4 linked regions of the Diaphorobacter ruginosibacter genome follow. The protein of the gene in region 3 binds, or shares a complex with, the protein of the main gene of each other region. Links are inferred from orthologs where the notes say so. Each region holds a gene or a part of one and is shown on either strand. Other genes may lie near its edges.

Region 1 (3,609 bases), 2.7 Mb from region 3 along the record:
ACGTATGGCAGCGCTCGCAATGCCGGATCGACACGGATGCCTGACGCAGTGCCTGCGACAGCAGCTGCGCGCCTTCGACATCGTGCTGCAGCAGATGAAACGCCATGCGCTGCGCGGACTTCACGCCCACACCGGGCAGCCGCCGAAGCGCCTGGATCAGGGCGTCCAGGGAACTGGTGTCAGACATGGGCAGTGCGATTCATGCGGAAAATCAAATCATTGAAGGCCAGCCAAGGGGGCGCCGATATCGCGAGCCCCCAAGTCCATGGCAGGGCTTGCGGCCCAGGGCGATCAGAACGGGAACTTCATGCCACCTGGAAGGCCCGGCATGCCTGCGGTGATCTTGCCCATCTTTTCCTGGGAGGTCTCTTCTGCCTTGCGCACTGCAGCGTTGAAGGCTGCAGCCACCAGATCCTCCAGCATGTCCTTGTCGTCCGCCAGCAGGCTGGGATCGATCGTCACGCGCTTCACATCGTGCTTGCAGGTCATCACGACCTTGACCAGGCCAGCACCGGACTCGCCTTCCACCTCGATGTTTGCCAGCTCGTCCTGTGCCTTCTTCAGGTTGTCCTGCATGGCCTGGGCCTGCTTCATCAAACCGGCCAGCTGTCCCTTGTTGAACATGGTGAATTCCTTTGCTTCTTATGAATGAAATGGACCCAAAAAATGGGGTACTTTGAATGGAAGGGGCGCAATCTCCGTGATTGCCGGCACACATGGATAACCTGCCGAATGCCCCGGGAACGGTTGATTGTGCGATGAAAGCGGTAGCCTGCAGAAATCGAACGGGATTCGCAGCGAAAATTCCGAAGCCCATTCCCGCAACAAGCCGCCATCATGCCGGCCGGATGCTTCCGGGCACGATCTTCGCACCGAAATCACGGATCAACTGCTGTACGCGCGGGTCGCTCTGCACGATATCCTCGGCGAGTCGCTGGCGCTGCGCGGCCGCATAGGCATTGCGGCGCGCCGGGCTGTCCAGCACCTTGCCCACCTCCACCGAAATCTGCCGCGTGTGCCCCGCCGCCTCCAGTGCGGCCCTCAGGCGTTCGCGCGCCGTCGGCTGGTTGAGCGACTCGCGCTCCACACGCAACAGCCAATGGTCCTGGTCGCGAGCAATCAGCTGCGACTGCAACGCCAGCTCGCGCACGAGCGCGGTGATGGCCTCGGCAGCCACGAGCTCCTGCACCGTCTGGAACCAGACCTCGCCTTCTGCCGTGGGGACAAGGCGCAGCGAAGCTCCCTGACCATTCACATGCTGCGGCTGCGTGCGATAGCCGGGTTCGGATGCCGTGCGGACAGGGATCTCGTAGGTCTGCGCCTCCTCGAGCGCCTCAGGCTCATCCCTGTACGCAGGAGCCGGGGCCTGGGCGCGGCCCACCTCCTCGGGGCTGCGCACCGGCAGGCGCACAGCCGGGGCATGCGCACCAGCCGGCACCGCCTGCCATTCCGGTTCGACGGGCTCGGGAGATGGCTGGTACTGCGCCTGGGACATCAAGGGCGCCCGGGATGCGGGAGGCCCCTCCTGGCCGCGCGGCTCCGGATCAGGCATTGCGCCCATCTCTTTGCGCAACTCTTCCGGCGGCTGCGGCTTGTGAGCGACTGCAGGCGGGTCAGCCTGCTTCAGAGTTTTTTTTTCAGCCTCGGCTGCCGACGCAGCCACTGGAGAACCTGCAGGCGCATCGGTGCCGGGCGGGAGCGCTGCGGCCACCGCAGCCCCTGACTCACCCGCCGGCTTCTTGAACGCAAGCAAGCGCAGCAGCACCATGGTGAGGGCGGCATACTCATCGGGCGCCAGCCCCAGTTCGGCGCGGCCATGCAGGCACATGCTGTAGAGCAGCTGTGTCTCGTCCGCAGGCATCACACCCGCCAGGCGCGCCATTTCCTGCGCCTCGCCATCGTGCGGGTCGACGCCGGACGCCATGTTGGGCACCGCCTGGAACACGGCCATGCGCTGCAGCACCGTACTCATTTCTTCCAGCGTGGATGCCGCGGACAGGCCATTCATGCGCAACTCGTCCACGGCCTCGACCACGGAGCGGCCATCGCCGCGCGCAAGCGCGTCGATCATGCGGAAGACATAGCTGCGATCCACGCTGCCCAGCATCTGGCGCACACCGGCCTCCTGCAGTTCACCGCTGCCGAAGGCGATCGCCTGGTCGGTCAGGCTGAGTGCATCGCGCATCGAGCCACGCGCCGCCCGCGAAAGCAGGCGCAGCGCACCGGGATCCGCCTGCACATGCTCCTCGCCCAGGACACGCGTCAGGTGCTCCTGCACCGTCTCGGGAGCCATGGGACGCAGGTTGAACTGCAGGCAGCGGCTCAGCACGGTGACGGGCACCTTCTGCGGATCGGTCGTCGCCAGGACGAACTTGAGGTATTCGGGCGGCTCCTCCAGCGTCTTGAGCATGGCATTGAACGCGGTGTTCGTGAGCATGTGCACCTCGTCGATCATGAAGACCTTGAAGCGCCCCTGCACCGGCTTGTAGACCGCCTGCTCCAGCAGCCCCTGGACCTCGTCCACCCCGCGGTTGGACGCGGCATCGAGTTCCGTGTAGTCTGGAAAGCGGCCGCTGTCGATGTCCATGCAGGCCGGGCACACGCCGCAGGGCGTGGCGGTGATGCCGCCCTGCCCGTCCGGCCCCTGGCAGTTCAGCGACTTGGCGAGAATCCGCGACACCGTGGTCTTGCCCACCCCACGCGTACCGGTGAACAGGTAGGCGTGGTGCAGGCGCTGCTGGGTCAGCGCATTGGTCAGAGCCTTGACGACATGCTCCTGCCCCACCATCTCGGAGAAGGTCTTGGGACGGTATTTACGGGCAAGCACTAGATAGGACATATCGGCTGATTCTACGGCCCCTCAACGCCAACAAATCTTGTGGTTTTGCTGCAGCGCCACATCATGTGGGTTTACAATGCTGCTTGACGGGCCTCCTCGCATGGGGAAGCGGCCAACCGGGTCAGGTGGGGAACCAAGCAGCCCTAACTGTGAAACCAGTGCCGAGGGTAAGGCTCGTCACCTTCTTCCAGCAATCTCCTTGAGATCAAGAGGTTCGCTTCTTCAAAGAGGGTCTTTTCAGACGTTCGCAATGCTTGGCGCCAGTCCCGCCCAAGTACTCACAAATGACTTGCTTCAGGGGTACCGTTGGCCATACGCATGGCTGGTTTTGCACCCCTACAATCGATCCTTTCTCTTAAAAGTCAATTTCTATTAGAAAATCAAAATGCCTGGAGAGGGGCAATCTCATGCCTGTCCATCCGACAGTCAATCATGCATTGGCTTTCAAGAGATCGTAAGGCCCATGTAATTCGTCCACAGGAAACTGCAAATTAATGCCGTTTTCTCAAAAGAATTCCTTGCATCTCAGGCCTTCGAAGCGCGATTTTTTTGAAAACCCTCGCCCTGCACCCTCAGGCATTAGGCATCTGATCCGCTCCTGCCCTACATCGTTGTTGAGTCAGTCATAAATAGTCCATCGTCGCCTGGCATGGAATTTGACCGTGAAAATTCACCGAGCGGTGTTTTTACAACCGAGGAGGATTGCAAGATGATTGTTGCCATTGAAGCGTTGTTCAACCGCGCCAAACCGGCAAAAAAATGTTCAGAAC
Region 2 (3,674 bases), 1.9 Mb from region 3 along the record:
CCGTAAAGAAATCGTCGAACGACCCGGCACGCGACATTGCGGGCACGGCAGTGAAGCCCAGCGCGGCCAGCGCCGTGAGCACCTGGCGGCGGCTTGCGGAAGAAGAAGTGACCTGGTTCATTGTTCGGTCCTCAGGAAAAGATCGTCGAAATTCTTGCTCGTGGCCTCCGCGACGGCCTCGACGGACACACCCTTCACCGTGGCCAGCTGCTGCGCCACATAGGGCACATAGGACGGGTTGTTGGTCTTGCCACGATAGGGAACGGGGGCGAGATACGGGCTATCGGTCTCGATCAGCAGGCGATCCATCGGCACGAAGGCCGCCACGTCGCGCAGGTCCTGCGCGTTCTTGAAGGTCAGGATGCCCGAGAACGAAATGTAGTAGCCCAGGTCGAGCGCTGCACGCGCGACTTCTGCGGTCTCGGTGAAACAGTGGAAGACGCCGCCCGCCCGGTTGCCCGCACCATCCTCGCCCTCCTCGCGCAGGATGCGGAGCGTATCGACGGAAGCACTGCGGGTGTGGATCACCAGCGGCTTGGTGCAGGCGCGCGCGGCGCGGATGTGCGTGCGAAAGCGCTCGCGCTGCCACTCCAGGTCGGCCACCGTGCGTCCTCCCTTGCGGTCTTCCATGCCGTAGTAGTCCAGGCCCGTCTCGCCGATCGCGATCACCCGCGGCAGCGCGGCGCGCGCAAGCAGGTCCTCGACACTGGGCTCGGTCAGCCCCTCGGTGTCGGGATGCACGCCGACGGTGGCCCAGAAATTGTCATAGCTGGTGGCCAGGCCGTGTACGCCCTCGAACTCCTCCATGGTGGTGCAGATGCATAGCGCGCGATCCACCTTGGCCTCGGCCATGGCTTCGCGGATCGGAATCAACTTCTCGACAAGTTCGGGAAAGTTGAGATGACAGTGTGAATCGGTGAACATGATGAATCTGGACAATGAAGCGACCCAGCGACAAAAAAGCCGGCGCTTGCGGTGCCGGCTCGTGAGGGCTGCCGTCGGCGCCCTGTGTGAACAATGCTCAAACCAATGATCAAATGGTCTGGGTAGGCCGATCGGCACCGAGGCTGGCCCCCAGGACCTCCTCGATCCGTGCGCGCAGCGCGCGGGATTTGTCGTCTTTGGGGAACTGGATGCCGATGCCCTGCGTACGGTTGCCGGATGCACGCGCGGGAGTAACCCAGGCCACTTTACCCGCAACCGGATAACGCTGTGTATCGTCGGGCAAAGTCAGCAGCACGTAGACATCATCGCCCAAGCGGTAATCCTTGGCGGTGGGAACAAACACCCCGCCATCCTCGAAGAACGGGATGAAGGCAGCGTAGAGCGCGGCCTTTTCCTTGATGGCCAGCTGCATCACGCTGGGACGGGCGACGGTGGAAGGTGTGCTCATGTCGGGCTCGGAGGGTCAATGCCTCGAGTTTAGGGCGTTTTTCGCCTGGGCGACAAGTGCCTCGAGCATCAGGCCGCCGTTGAACGGATGGTCCGCCGTGCGCGCCTGCTGCGAAAGCGCCTTGGCCCAGCGCGTGAGCTGGATCATCGCAGGCGCGCGAGGCAGGTCGCCGGGTGAAAAATAGCGCGGCTCGGCGCCCGCCTGCACCGACAGCAGGTCGTGGCAGAGCTTCTGAAGCGCCTCGATGGCCTGCGGGGGAGAGAGATCCGACAGCGCCGACACGTCTCCGCGCGCCACCGCCTTCGGAAGCAGCGCCCACGCCTGCGGGCTGCGGCCCGACCGCGCCAGGGCAAGTGCATCCTCGGGGCGTCCGCCGCTTGCGCGCAGCAGCGCCGCAGCCGTGTCGCCCGCAATGCCCTGCCCCCGCAACCATTCCAGCATCTGCGCCTGCGTCGGCCATTGCATGGTGTGGCCCATGCAGCGGCTGCGGATCGTGGGCAGGAGCTCGTGCGCGGCCTCGGTGGCCAGAACGAATCGCACATCGCCCGGCGGCTCCTCCAGTGTCTTGAGAAGCGCGTTCGCCGTGACGTGGTTCATCTGCTCTGCCGGATACACCAGCACCGCCTTGCCCCGCCCGCGCGCAGAGGTCCGCTGGGAGAACTCCACCGCATCGCGCATGGCCTCCACGCGGATCTCCCGGCTCGGCTTGCGCTTCTTGTCGTCGATCTCGCTCTGCGCCTTCTCGGGCAGAGGCCAGCCAAGTTCGATCATCTGCGTCTCTGGCATCAGCACGCACAGATCGGCATGTACGTGCACGTCGATGCCGTGGCAGCTCTGGCATTGGCCGCAGGCGCCATGCGGCGTGGGCGCATCGCACAGCCAGGCGCGCACCAGTTCCATCGACAGGCTGAACTGCCCCATGCCCGAGGGCCCCTGCAGCAGCCAGGCATGGCCACGCTGCGCGAGCAAGGCATCGCGCTGGGCGGCGATCCACGGGGCGGCGGCCTTTGCCGCCGAGGCGCTTTCGCTCATGGCCTCGTTCATGGCTTCACTCATGGGTATGGGCTCCCGCAAGGTCAGCGCCCAGCAGGCCGCGCGTGCGCATGGCCTCCATGACCTGTGCGGCCACCGCCTCCCGGTCACGCGACGAGTCGATGCGTGCAAAACGCTCGGGATCTGCCACCGCGCGATCCGCATAGCCCTGGGCCACGCGCTCGAAGAACGCCTCGGGCTGGGCCTCGAAGCGATCGGGCGTGCGCGCTGCGGCAAGGCGCTGCGCGGCCACCCGGGGCGGAACGTCGAACCAGATCGTCACGTCGGGATTGCGCAGCCGCTGCGGGTCTTCGGCAAGACCCGTCTGCACCAGTTGCTCCAGGTACGACAGCACCTGCCGGTCAAAACCTCGGCCCGCCCCCTGGTACGCGAAGGTGGCGTCGGTGAAACGGTCGCACAGCACCACCTCGCCGCGCGCAAGCGCCGGCTCGATCACGCAGCGCAGGTGGTCGCGCCGCCCGGCGAACGCGAGCAGCGCCTCGGTCAGTGCATCCATGCCGTCATGCAGCAGCATCTCGCGCAGTTTCTCGGCAAGCGGTGTCCCGCCGGGCTCGCGCGTGAGCGTCACCACGCGGCCTGTGTCGCGGAAGGCCTGCGCCAATGCAGCGATGTGGGAAGATTTCCCCGCGCCATCGATGCCCTCAAATGAGATGAACAGGCCCTGGGTCATTGCTTGCTTTTCTTCACTTCGTCATTCATTCCATCAAGCCCTGCGGCTCATTCCTCTTCGCCCTTTGCCGGGCGTTGCCCGCGCTGGTAGCGGTTCACGGCACGGTTGTGCTCGTCCAGCGATGTGCTGAAGTGGCTGGAGCCATCGCCCTTGGCCACGAAGTACAGCGCCTTCGTGCGCGCCGGCTGCACGGCCGCCAGCAACGCTGCCTTGCCCGGCAGCGAGATCGGGGTCGGTGGCAACCCTGCACGCGTATAGGTGTTCCAGGGGGTGTCGGCCTGCAGGTCGCGCTTGCGCAGATTGCCGTCGAACCGCTCCCCCATGCCGTAGATCACCGTCGGGTCCGTCTGCAGCAGCATGCCGATGCGCAGGCGGTTGGCGAACACGCCCGCGATCTCCGCGCGATCCTGCGCGCTGCCGGTTTCCTTCTCGACGATGCTCGCCAGAATCAGTGCCTCGCCGGCCGACTTGAGCGGCGTATCGGACTCGCGCTGCGACCAGGCGGCCTCGAGTCGGCGGTCCATGGCGTGCAATGCGCGGTTCAGCACCGCGAGGTCG
Region 3 (3,670 bases):
CGGAGTCACCCTCGACGATATAGATTTCGCACAGCGCCGGGTCCTTCTCCTGGCAGTCGGCCAGCTTGCCGGGCAAGCCCATGCCGTCGAGCACGCCCTTGCGGCGGGTCATTTCCCGGGCCTTGCGGGCGGCTTCACGAGCGCGGGCGGCCTCGACGATCTTGCCGCACAGCATCTTGGCGTCGTTCGGCTTTTCCTCGAGGTAGTCGGTGAGTGCCTTGGCGACGATGTCTTCCACGGGCGCGCGCACTTCCGAGCTGACCAGCTTGTCCTTGGTCTGGCTGGAGAACTTGGGTTCGGGCACCTTTACCGACAGCACGGCGCACAGGCCTTCGCGCATGTCGTCGCCGGTGACTTCCACCTTGGCCTTCTTGGCGAACTCATTCTGTTCGATGTACTTGCCGATCACGCGGGTCATCGCGGCGCGCAGGCCGGTCAGGTGGGTACCGCCGTCACGCTGCGGGATGTTGTTGGTGAAGCACAGCACCTGCTCGCCGTAGCTTTCGTTCCACTGCATGGCCACTTCCACGCCGATCTCGGTGCCGGGGATGCCGCCGTAGGTTTCCGCGGGGCGCGAGCCGATGGCGTGGAACGCGGTGGGGTGCAGCACCTTCTTGGTGCCGTTGATGAATTCGACGAAGCCCTTGACGCCGCCGGCGCCCGAGAAGTCGTCTTCCTTGCCGGTGCGCTCGTCGACAAGGCGGATGCGCACGCCGTTGTTCAGGAAGGAGAGCTCGCGCAGGCGCTTGGCGAGGATTTCATAGTGGAAATCGTAGTTTTCCTTGAAGATCTCGGTGTCGGGCAGGAAGCGCACCTCGGTGCCGCGCTTTTCGGTCGGGCCGACGATCTTCATGGGCGAGATCTCGAAGCCGTCCACGACTTCGATGATGCGGTCCTGCACCTGGCCGCGCGAGAAGTCGATCTGGTGGATCTGGCCGTCGCGGCGCACCACGAGCTTGAGCTTGATCGACAGCGCGTTCACGCAGGACACGCCCACGCCGTGCAGGCCGCCCGAGACCTTGTAGCTGTTCTGGTTGAACTTGCCGCCCGCGTGCAGTTCGGTCAGCGCGATTTCCGCGGCCGAGCGCTTGGGCTCGTGCTTGTCGTCCATCTTCACGCCCGTGGGAATGCCGCGGCCGTTGTCGACGACGCTGATCGAGTTGTCGGTGTGGATGGTGACGACGATGTCGTCGCAGAACCCGGCGAGCGCCTCGTCGATGGAGTTGTCCACCACTTCGAACACGAGGTGGTGCAGGCCCGTGCCGTCGGAGGTGTCGCCGATGTACATGCCGGGGCGCTTGCGCACGGCCTCCAGGCCTTCGAGGATCTGGATCGCGCCTTCGCCGTAGCCTTCGCTCGGTGCGGCGGAAGGCGCGGGAGCTGGGCCGCCTTGGTTTGCGGTCGGCTCTTCAGGTGTGGGCTGCGTGTTCTCTGCGGTCATGGAGGAATGCTTTCTTCTCTCGATCAGCCGGTCAGCATCCTGCTTGGGGCAGGGAGACCGGCATTAACAATCTGTCGATATTTCAGTCAATCAAATGATCAAATGGCTGCCATTGCTCAAAAAACAAGCAATGGCAGCCTTGATGAATTGACGTGTAGATCAGTGCGTCAGTGGGGTTCCAGACCTCAGATACGCATGGGCATCACGACGTACTTGAAGTTGTCGTTGTCCGGAATGGTGAGCAGTGCGGAGCTGTTGTTGTCGGACAGTTCCACCTTGACCATGTCCTGGCTCATGTTGGTGAGCGCGTCGATGAGATAGCTCACGTTGAAGCCGATCTCGATGGTGTCGCCGCCATAGTCGATGTCCAGCTCGTCCACCGCCTCTTCCTGCTCGGCGTTGTTGGACGCCACGCGCAGCAGGCCGGGTTCGAGGTTCAGGCGCACGCCCTTGAACTTGTCGCTGGTCATGATGGCCGTGCGCTGCAGGCTGGCCAGCAGCGGTGCGCGGCCCAGCGTGATGCTGTTCTTGTGGTTGCGGGGGATCACGCGGTTGTAGTCGGGGAACTTGCCCTCGACCAGCTTGGTGACGAACTCCATGCCGCCGAACGAGAACTTTGCCTGGTTGTTGGCGAACTGCATCTCGATGGCGCCATCGGCGTCGGACAGCAGGCGCTGCAGTTCCAGCACGGTCTTGCGCGGCAGGATCACTTCCTGCTTGGGCACCTCGACGTCGAGCGTGGCGCTGGAGAACGCAAGGCGGTGGCCGTCGGTGGCGACCAGGCTCAGCGTGTTGCCTTCGGCCACGAACAGGATGCCGTTCAGGTAGTAACGGATGTCCTGCACCGCCATGGCGAACGACACCTGGCCCATCAGGTTCTTGAGCACCTTCTGCGGCACGCTGAACGCGGGGCCGAAGCCGGCGGCTTCCTGCACCAGCGGGAAGTCTTCCGCGGGCAGCGACTGCAGCGTGAAGCGGCTCTTGCCGCCCTTGAGGATGAGCTTGTTCTGGCTCGACTCCAGGCTCACGGTCTGGTCCGAAGGCATGGTCTTCAGGATGTCGATCACCTTGCGCGCGCCGACGGTGGTCGTGAACTCGCCGGTATCGCCGCCGAGCTCCGCCGTGGTGCGGATCTGGATTTCCAGATCGCTGGTGGTGAGCTGCAGGGCATTGCCTGTCTTGCGGATCAGCACATTGGCCAGGATGGGCAGGGTGTGGCGGCGTTCGACGATGCCGGACACCGATTGCAGTACTGCGAGGACCTTGTCTTGTGTTGCCTTCAGGACAATCATGTCTTCAACCTTGGTTGGTTTTTGAAAGGTAAAAGCTGTGAGGGGCGGCTGCACGCAGGGCTTTGCTCCCTCTCAAGAGCTTGGCCGGCCCGCCCGACATGGCATTTTGCCTGTGATATGAAACAATTTCGATGGCAGATCAACATCGGGATGGTTACCCCTTGAGGGTTTGCTCCAGCACGTGCAGTTGCTGATTGAGCTCTGTCAATTGCTGGCGCTCGCCCGCGATCTTGCGCACGGCATGCAGCACCGTGGTGTGGTCGCGGCCACCGAACAATTCCCCGATTTCCGGCAGGCTTTTCTGCGTCAATTCCTTGGCCAGGTACATCGCAATCTGGCGCGGGCGGGCGATGCTCGCGGGGCGCTTCTTGCTGTACATGTCGGCCACCTTGATCTTGTAGTAGTCGGCCACCGTCTTCTGGATATTTTCCACCGAGATCTGGCGATTCTGGATCGACAGCAGGTCGCGCAGCGCCTCGCGCGCCAGCTGGATGGAGACTTCCTTCTGGTTGAAGCGCGAGTACGCGAGGATCTTGCGCAGGGCGCCTTCGAGCTCGCGCACGTTGGAGCGCACGTTCTTGGCGACGAAGAAGGCCACTTCCTCGGGCATGTCGGCGTTCTCGGCGCGCGCCTTGTTGATCAGGATGGCGACGCGCATCTCGAGCTCGGGCGGCTCGATCGCCACGGTGAGGCCCGAATCGAAGCGCGAAACCAGGCGTTCGTGGATGTTGGCCAGACCCTTGGGGTAGGTGTCCGACGTCATCACGATATGGCTCTTCTTGGCGAGCAGCGCCTCGAACGCGTTGAAGAATTCTTCCTGCGTGCGATCCTTGTTCGCGAAGAACTGCACGTCGTCGATCAGCAGCAGGTCCAGCGAGTGGTAGCGCGCCTTGAAGTCGTCGAAGGTGCGGCGCTGGTATGCCTTGACCACATCCGA
Region 4 (3,548 bases), 750 kb from region 3 along the record:
GAACGGCGAAGGCCTGCAGATCCTGCACTACGGCCCCGGCGCCGAGTACAAGCCGCACTACGACTATTTCGACCCGAACGAGCCCGGCACGCCCACCATCCTCAAGCGCGGCGGCCAGCGCGTCGGCACCCTCGTGATCTACCTGAACAACCCCGACAAGGGCGGCGGCACGGTATTTCCGGACATCCACCTGGAAGTCAGCCCGCGCCAGGGCAATGCCGTATTCTTCAGCTACGAGCGCGCGCACCCCAACACCAAGACACTGCATGGCGGCTCGCCCGTGATCGAAGGTGAAAAATGGATCGCCACCAAGTGGCTGCGCCAGGGCGAGTTCAACTGACAGCGCCCCTCCTCCCTCTTTTTCGTTTCCCCTCATGTCCTCTCCCGACCAATCCCCGCTGGGCAAGGCGTCCGCCTACGTGGACCAGTACGACGCCACGCTGCTCTTCCCCATTCCGCGCGCCGGCAAGCGCGCGGAAATCGGCATCACCGGAGATGCCCCCTTCTTCGGTGCCGACCTGTGGACGGCCTACGAGGTCTCCTGGCTCAATGCCAGAGGCAAGCCACAGGTGGCGCTCGCGCACATCACCATTCCGTGCGAAAGCCCCAACATTGTCGAGAGCAAGTCGTTCAAGCTCTATCTCAACAGCTTCAACAACAGCCGCTTTTCCAGCGTCGAGGAAGTGCGTGATGCCATCCGCGCCGATGTCAGCGAGGCCGTCTGGCGCGGCAGCGATGCGCCGCGCACCATCGGCCTGAAGCTTGTGCAGGCGGAAGCCTTCGAGAGCGAGCAGATGGGCGAGTTGGGCGGCCTGCTGCTCGACCGGCTCGACATCGAATGCGACCGGTACACGCCCGATCCCTTGCTGCTGACCGCCGACCACGAACAAGCGCCCGTGAGCGAGGAACTGGTCAGCCACCTGCTCAAGAGCAACTGCCTCGTCACCGGCCAGCCCGACTGGGGCAGCGTGCAGATCAGCTACAGCGGCCCGCAGATCGACCAGCAGGGCCTGCTCCAATACATTGTGAGTTTTCGTAACCACAATGAATTCCACGAGCAGTGCGTCGAGCGCATCTTCATGGACATCTGGACACGCTGCAAACCCATCAAGCTGAGCGTCTATGCACGCTATACGCGGCGTGGCGGCTTGGACATCAATCCGCTGCGCACCAGCCATCCGCAGGCGCTGCCCAGGAACCTGCGCAACGCGAGGCAGTAAAAACACCGGGGTCGCCCTCCCTGCATTCATGCTACGGTGCATTCATCGCACAACGTGAACAGGGAGTCCCCATGCGCATCCTCAAAGGATTGCTTCATGACATCGCTGTCACCGATCAGTCCACCATCGAAGGACAGGTCCTGGGCAACATCGTGGTCACCAACGGTGCCGAGCTCCATCTGCGTGGCCCCTGCGCGGGCAACCTCGTCGTGCGCCGGGGCGGCAAGGCGTTCATCTACGCCATCGTCACCGGTCGCATCATCAACGAGGGCGGAGAAATCCGCATGCAGGGCGCAATGCCCGGCGAGATACCAACCTGATGCAGCGGCCGCAACGCACCGGAACCCCCACTGGTCCCCAAACCGGAACGATTAGCCGCTAGAACAGCGAGGCGCTCTCCCCGCCCCGCATCTCCGCCATCGCCTGCTCCACCTCACCCTCTGGCAGCAGGTTGCCCACGCGCACACCCAGAAGCCGCAGCCGCCGCTGCAGCGGTACGCGCTTGAGGCACAGGCCCGCATGGCGGCGGATCTCCGCTGCATCCTGTGTATAGAAGTCGATGGTCTGGTCGCGGGTAGCGATCTTGAAATCGTCGAAGCGCAGCTTGATGCCGATGGTACGGCCCGCGTAGCCCTTGCGTCGCAGGTCGCCCGCCACCTGCACGCACAGTTCGGTGAAGATGCGGCCGAGCTCGGCACGGTCGTGCACTGCATGGAGGTCGCGATCGAAGGTTGTCTCGCGGCTCATCGATACCGGCTCGCTCTCCGTTTCCACCGGCCTGTCGTCGCGCCCCCATGCCGCATCATGCAGCCACGCGCCGTACGACCGGCCGAAGTTCGCAATCAGCCAGTCGCGCGGCCTGGCCGCCAACTGGCCAATGGTCTCAATGCCGTGCAACTGGAGCTTGGCGTCGGCCTTGGGCCCCACTCCGTTGATCTTGCGGCAGGCAAGCGGCCAGATCAGGCTCTCCAGATCGCCTTCATGCACCACCGAAATACCATTCGGCTTGTTGAATTCGCTGGCCATCTTGGCAATCAGCTTGTTGGGCGCCACGCCGATCGAGCAGGTCAGCCCCGTCGCCTCGAAGATCGATTTCTGCAGCAGCCGCGCCAGCGTCCTTCCGCCCTCTCGCTGGCCGCCGGGCACGTCGCTGAAATCGATGTAGACCTCGTCCACGCCGCGGTCCTGCATGCGCGGGGCGATCGACAGGATGATGTCCTTGAACTGCCGCGAAAAGCGCCTGTATTCCGCGAAATCCACGGGCAGCATGATGGCCTGCGGGCACAGCCGTGCCGCCTTCATCATGCCCATGGCCGATCCCACGCCGAACTGCCGCGCCGGATAGGTGGCCGTGGTGATCACGCCGCGCCCGACATAGTCCCTGAGCAGAGGAAACGCCTCCACGGGAATGTCCGAAAGCCGTCCGCCATACTTTGCGACCAGCGCATCATCCTCGCGGCGCCGGCCTCCGCCGATGATCACCGGCAGGCCCTTCAATTGCGGATAGCGCAGCAATTCCACGGAGGCGTAGAACGCATCCATGTCGAGGTGGGCAATGCGGCGGATGGGCGGCGAGGCGCTGCTGGGAAGGGACACAGCCGCTATTGTTGCCGCAACGCAGCGGGCCTGCGCCGAGCCGGGAAATCAGGTGCCGAGGGAGCAGATCAGCACCAGCCCCACGAGCATCAGGCCGATGCCGATCTTCTCGGGACGCGAGAAGGATTCGCTGAACACCTTGCGCGAGACCACGTAGCTGAAGACCACCTCGACCATGCCGAGCGTCCTGACCGACGCGGCGCTCTGCATGGCGTACGCGGTGAACCAGGCAAGCGAAGCCGCCGCTCCCATCGAACCTGCGAGCATGGAGATCTTCCACGCGCGGAAGATCGGCGCCAGGCCGCGTTCGGTCTTGAATTGCACCCAGGCGCCCAGGCCCAGCGTCTGCATGAGCTGTGCGACCAGCACGCCCCACGCCCCCGACAGCCAGGGTGTCTCGGCATTCAGCTCCACGGCCGCGCCACGGTAACCGATGGTCGCGATGGCAAAGCACGCTCCGCAGATCAAACCGTGCATCGCCGACTTGCCGAACCATGCGGATGCCGACAGCATCTGCCCGCGCGGCGGCAGCGACAGCAGCAGCACGCCCCCCGTTGCGAGCACCATGGCGAACAGTGCCCAGGCGGTCGGCAGCTCATGCAGGAACACCGCGCCGAACAGCGCGACCTGCAGCACTTCGGTCTTGGACAGGGTCACCGCCACCGCGAAGTTTCGCTCCTTCATGGCCAGCAGCAACGCCGCGGTGGCGGCCACCTGGAAGAAGGCGCCCAG

The links.
Region 1: the proteins of dnaN (region 3) and dnaX are in contact, whole or in part, in a cryo-EM structure (PDB 8GIZ), measured with the Escherichia coli proteins. The link is inferred for Diaphorobacter ruginosibacter from one-to-one orthologs.
Region 2: the proteins of dnaN (region 3) and H9K76_RS12390 are in contact, whole or in part, in a cryo-EM structure (PDB 8GIZ), measured with the Escherichia coli proteins. The link is inferred for Diaphorobacter ruginosibacter from one-to-one orthologs.
Region 4: the proteins of dnaN (region 3) and H9K76_RS17590 are in contact, whole or in part, in a solved structure (PDB 1OK7), measured with the Escherichia coli proteins. The link is inferred for Diaphorobacter ruginosibacter from one-to-one orthologs.

What each region holds. Positions count from the first base shown.
Region 1 is NZ_CP060714.1:1,934,765-1,938,373, reverse strand. The notes cover bases 338-3,266. They hold dnaX (DNA polymerase III subunit gamma/tau), read right to left. Parts: upstream 2,840-3,266; coding sequence 836-2,839; downstream 338-835. Other genes in these bases: H9K76_RS08830 (YbaB/EbfC family nucleoid-associated protein), read right to left, coding at 338-624. In the rest of the region: recombination mediator RecR, read right to left, coding at 1-187; more of H9K76_RS08830, read right to left, coding at 292-337. UniProt on the Escherichia coli protein: Part of the beta sliding clamp loading complex, which hydrolyzes ATP to load the beta clamp onto primed DNA to form the DNA replication pre-initiation complex.
Region 2 is NZ_CP060714.1:2,750,235-2,753,908, forward strand. The notes cover bases 430-3,423. They hold H9K76_RS12390 (DNA polymerase III subunit delta'), read right to left. Parts: upstream 2,450-3,423; coding sequence 1,409-2,449; downstream 430-1,408. Other genes in these bases: H9K76_RS12380 (TatD family hydrolase), read right to left, coding at 430-924; H9K76_RS12385 (PilZ domain-containing protein), read right to left, coding at 1,034-1,393; tmk (dTMP kinase), read right to left, coding at 2,442-3,116; mltG (endolytic transglycosylase MltG), read right to left, coding at 3,164-3,423. Also shown: H9K76_RS12375 (ankyrin repeat domain-containing protein), read right to left, coding at 1-121; more of H9K76_RS12380, read right to left, coding at 118-429; more of mltG, read right to left, coding at 3,424-3,674. UniProt on the Escherichia coli protein: Part of the beta sliding clamp loading complex, which hydrolyzes ATP to load the beta clamp onto primed DNA to form the DNA replication pre-initiation complex.
Region 3 is NZ_CP060714.1:4,612,093-4,615,762, forward strand. Bases 681-3,670 are described here. They hold dnaN (DNA polymerase III subunit beta), read right to left. Parts: upstream 2,734-3,670; coding sequence 1,627-2,733; downstream 681-1,626. Other genes in these bases: gyrB (DNA topoisomerase (ATP-hydrolyzing) subunit B), read right to left, coding at 681-1,441; dnaA (chromosomal replication initiator protein DnaA), read right to left, coding at 2,888-3,670. In the rest of the region: more of gyrB, read right to left, coding at 1-680. UniProt on the Escherichia coli protein: Confers DNA tethering and processivity to DNA polymerases and other proteins. Acts as a clamp, forming a ring around DNA (a reaction catalyzed by the clamp-loading complex) which diffuses in an ATP-independent manner freely and bidirectionally along dsDNA.
Region 4 is NZ_CP060714.1:3,860,061-3,863,608, forward strand. What follows is about bases 681-3,548. They hold H9K76_RS17590 (Y-family DNA polymerase), read right to left. Parts: upstream 2,763-3,548; coding sequence 1,599-2,762; downstream 681-1,598. Other genes in these bases: queF (NADPH-dependent 7-cyano-7-deazaguanine reductase QueF), read left to right, coding at 681-1,220; H9K76_RS17585 (hypothetical protein), read left to right, coding at 1,292-1,540; H9K76_RS17595 (DMT family transporter), read right to left, coding at 2,865-3,548. Also shown: H9K76_RS17575 (2OG-Fe(II) oxygenase), read left to right, coding at 1-340; more of queF, read left to right, coding at 375-680. UniProt on the Escherichia coli protein: Poorly processive, error-prone DNA polymerase involved in translesion repair and untargeted mutagenesis. Copies undamaged DNA at stalled replication forks, which arise in vivo from mismatched or misaligned primer ends.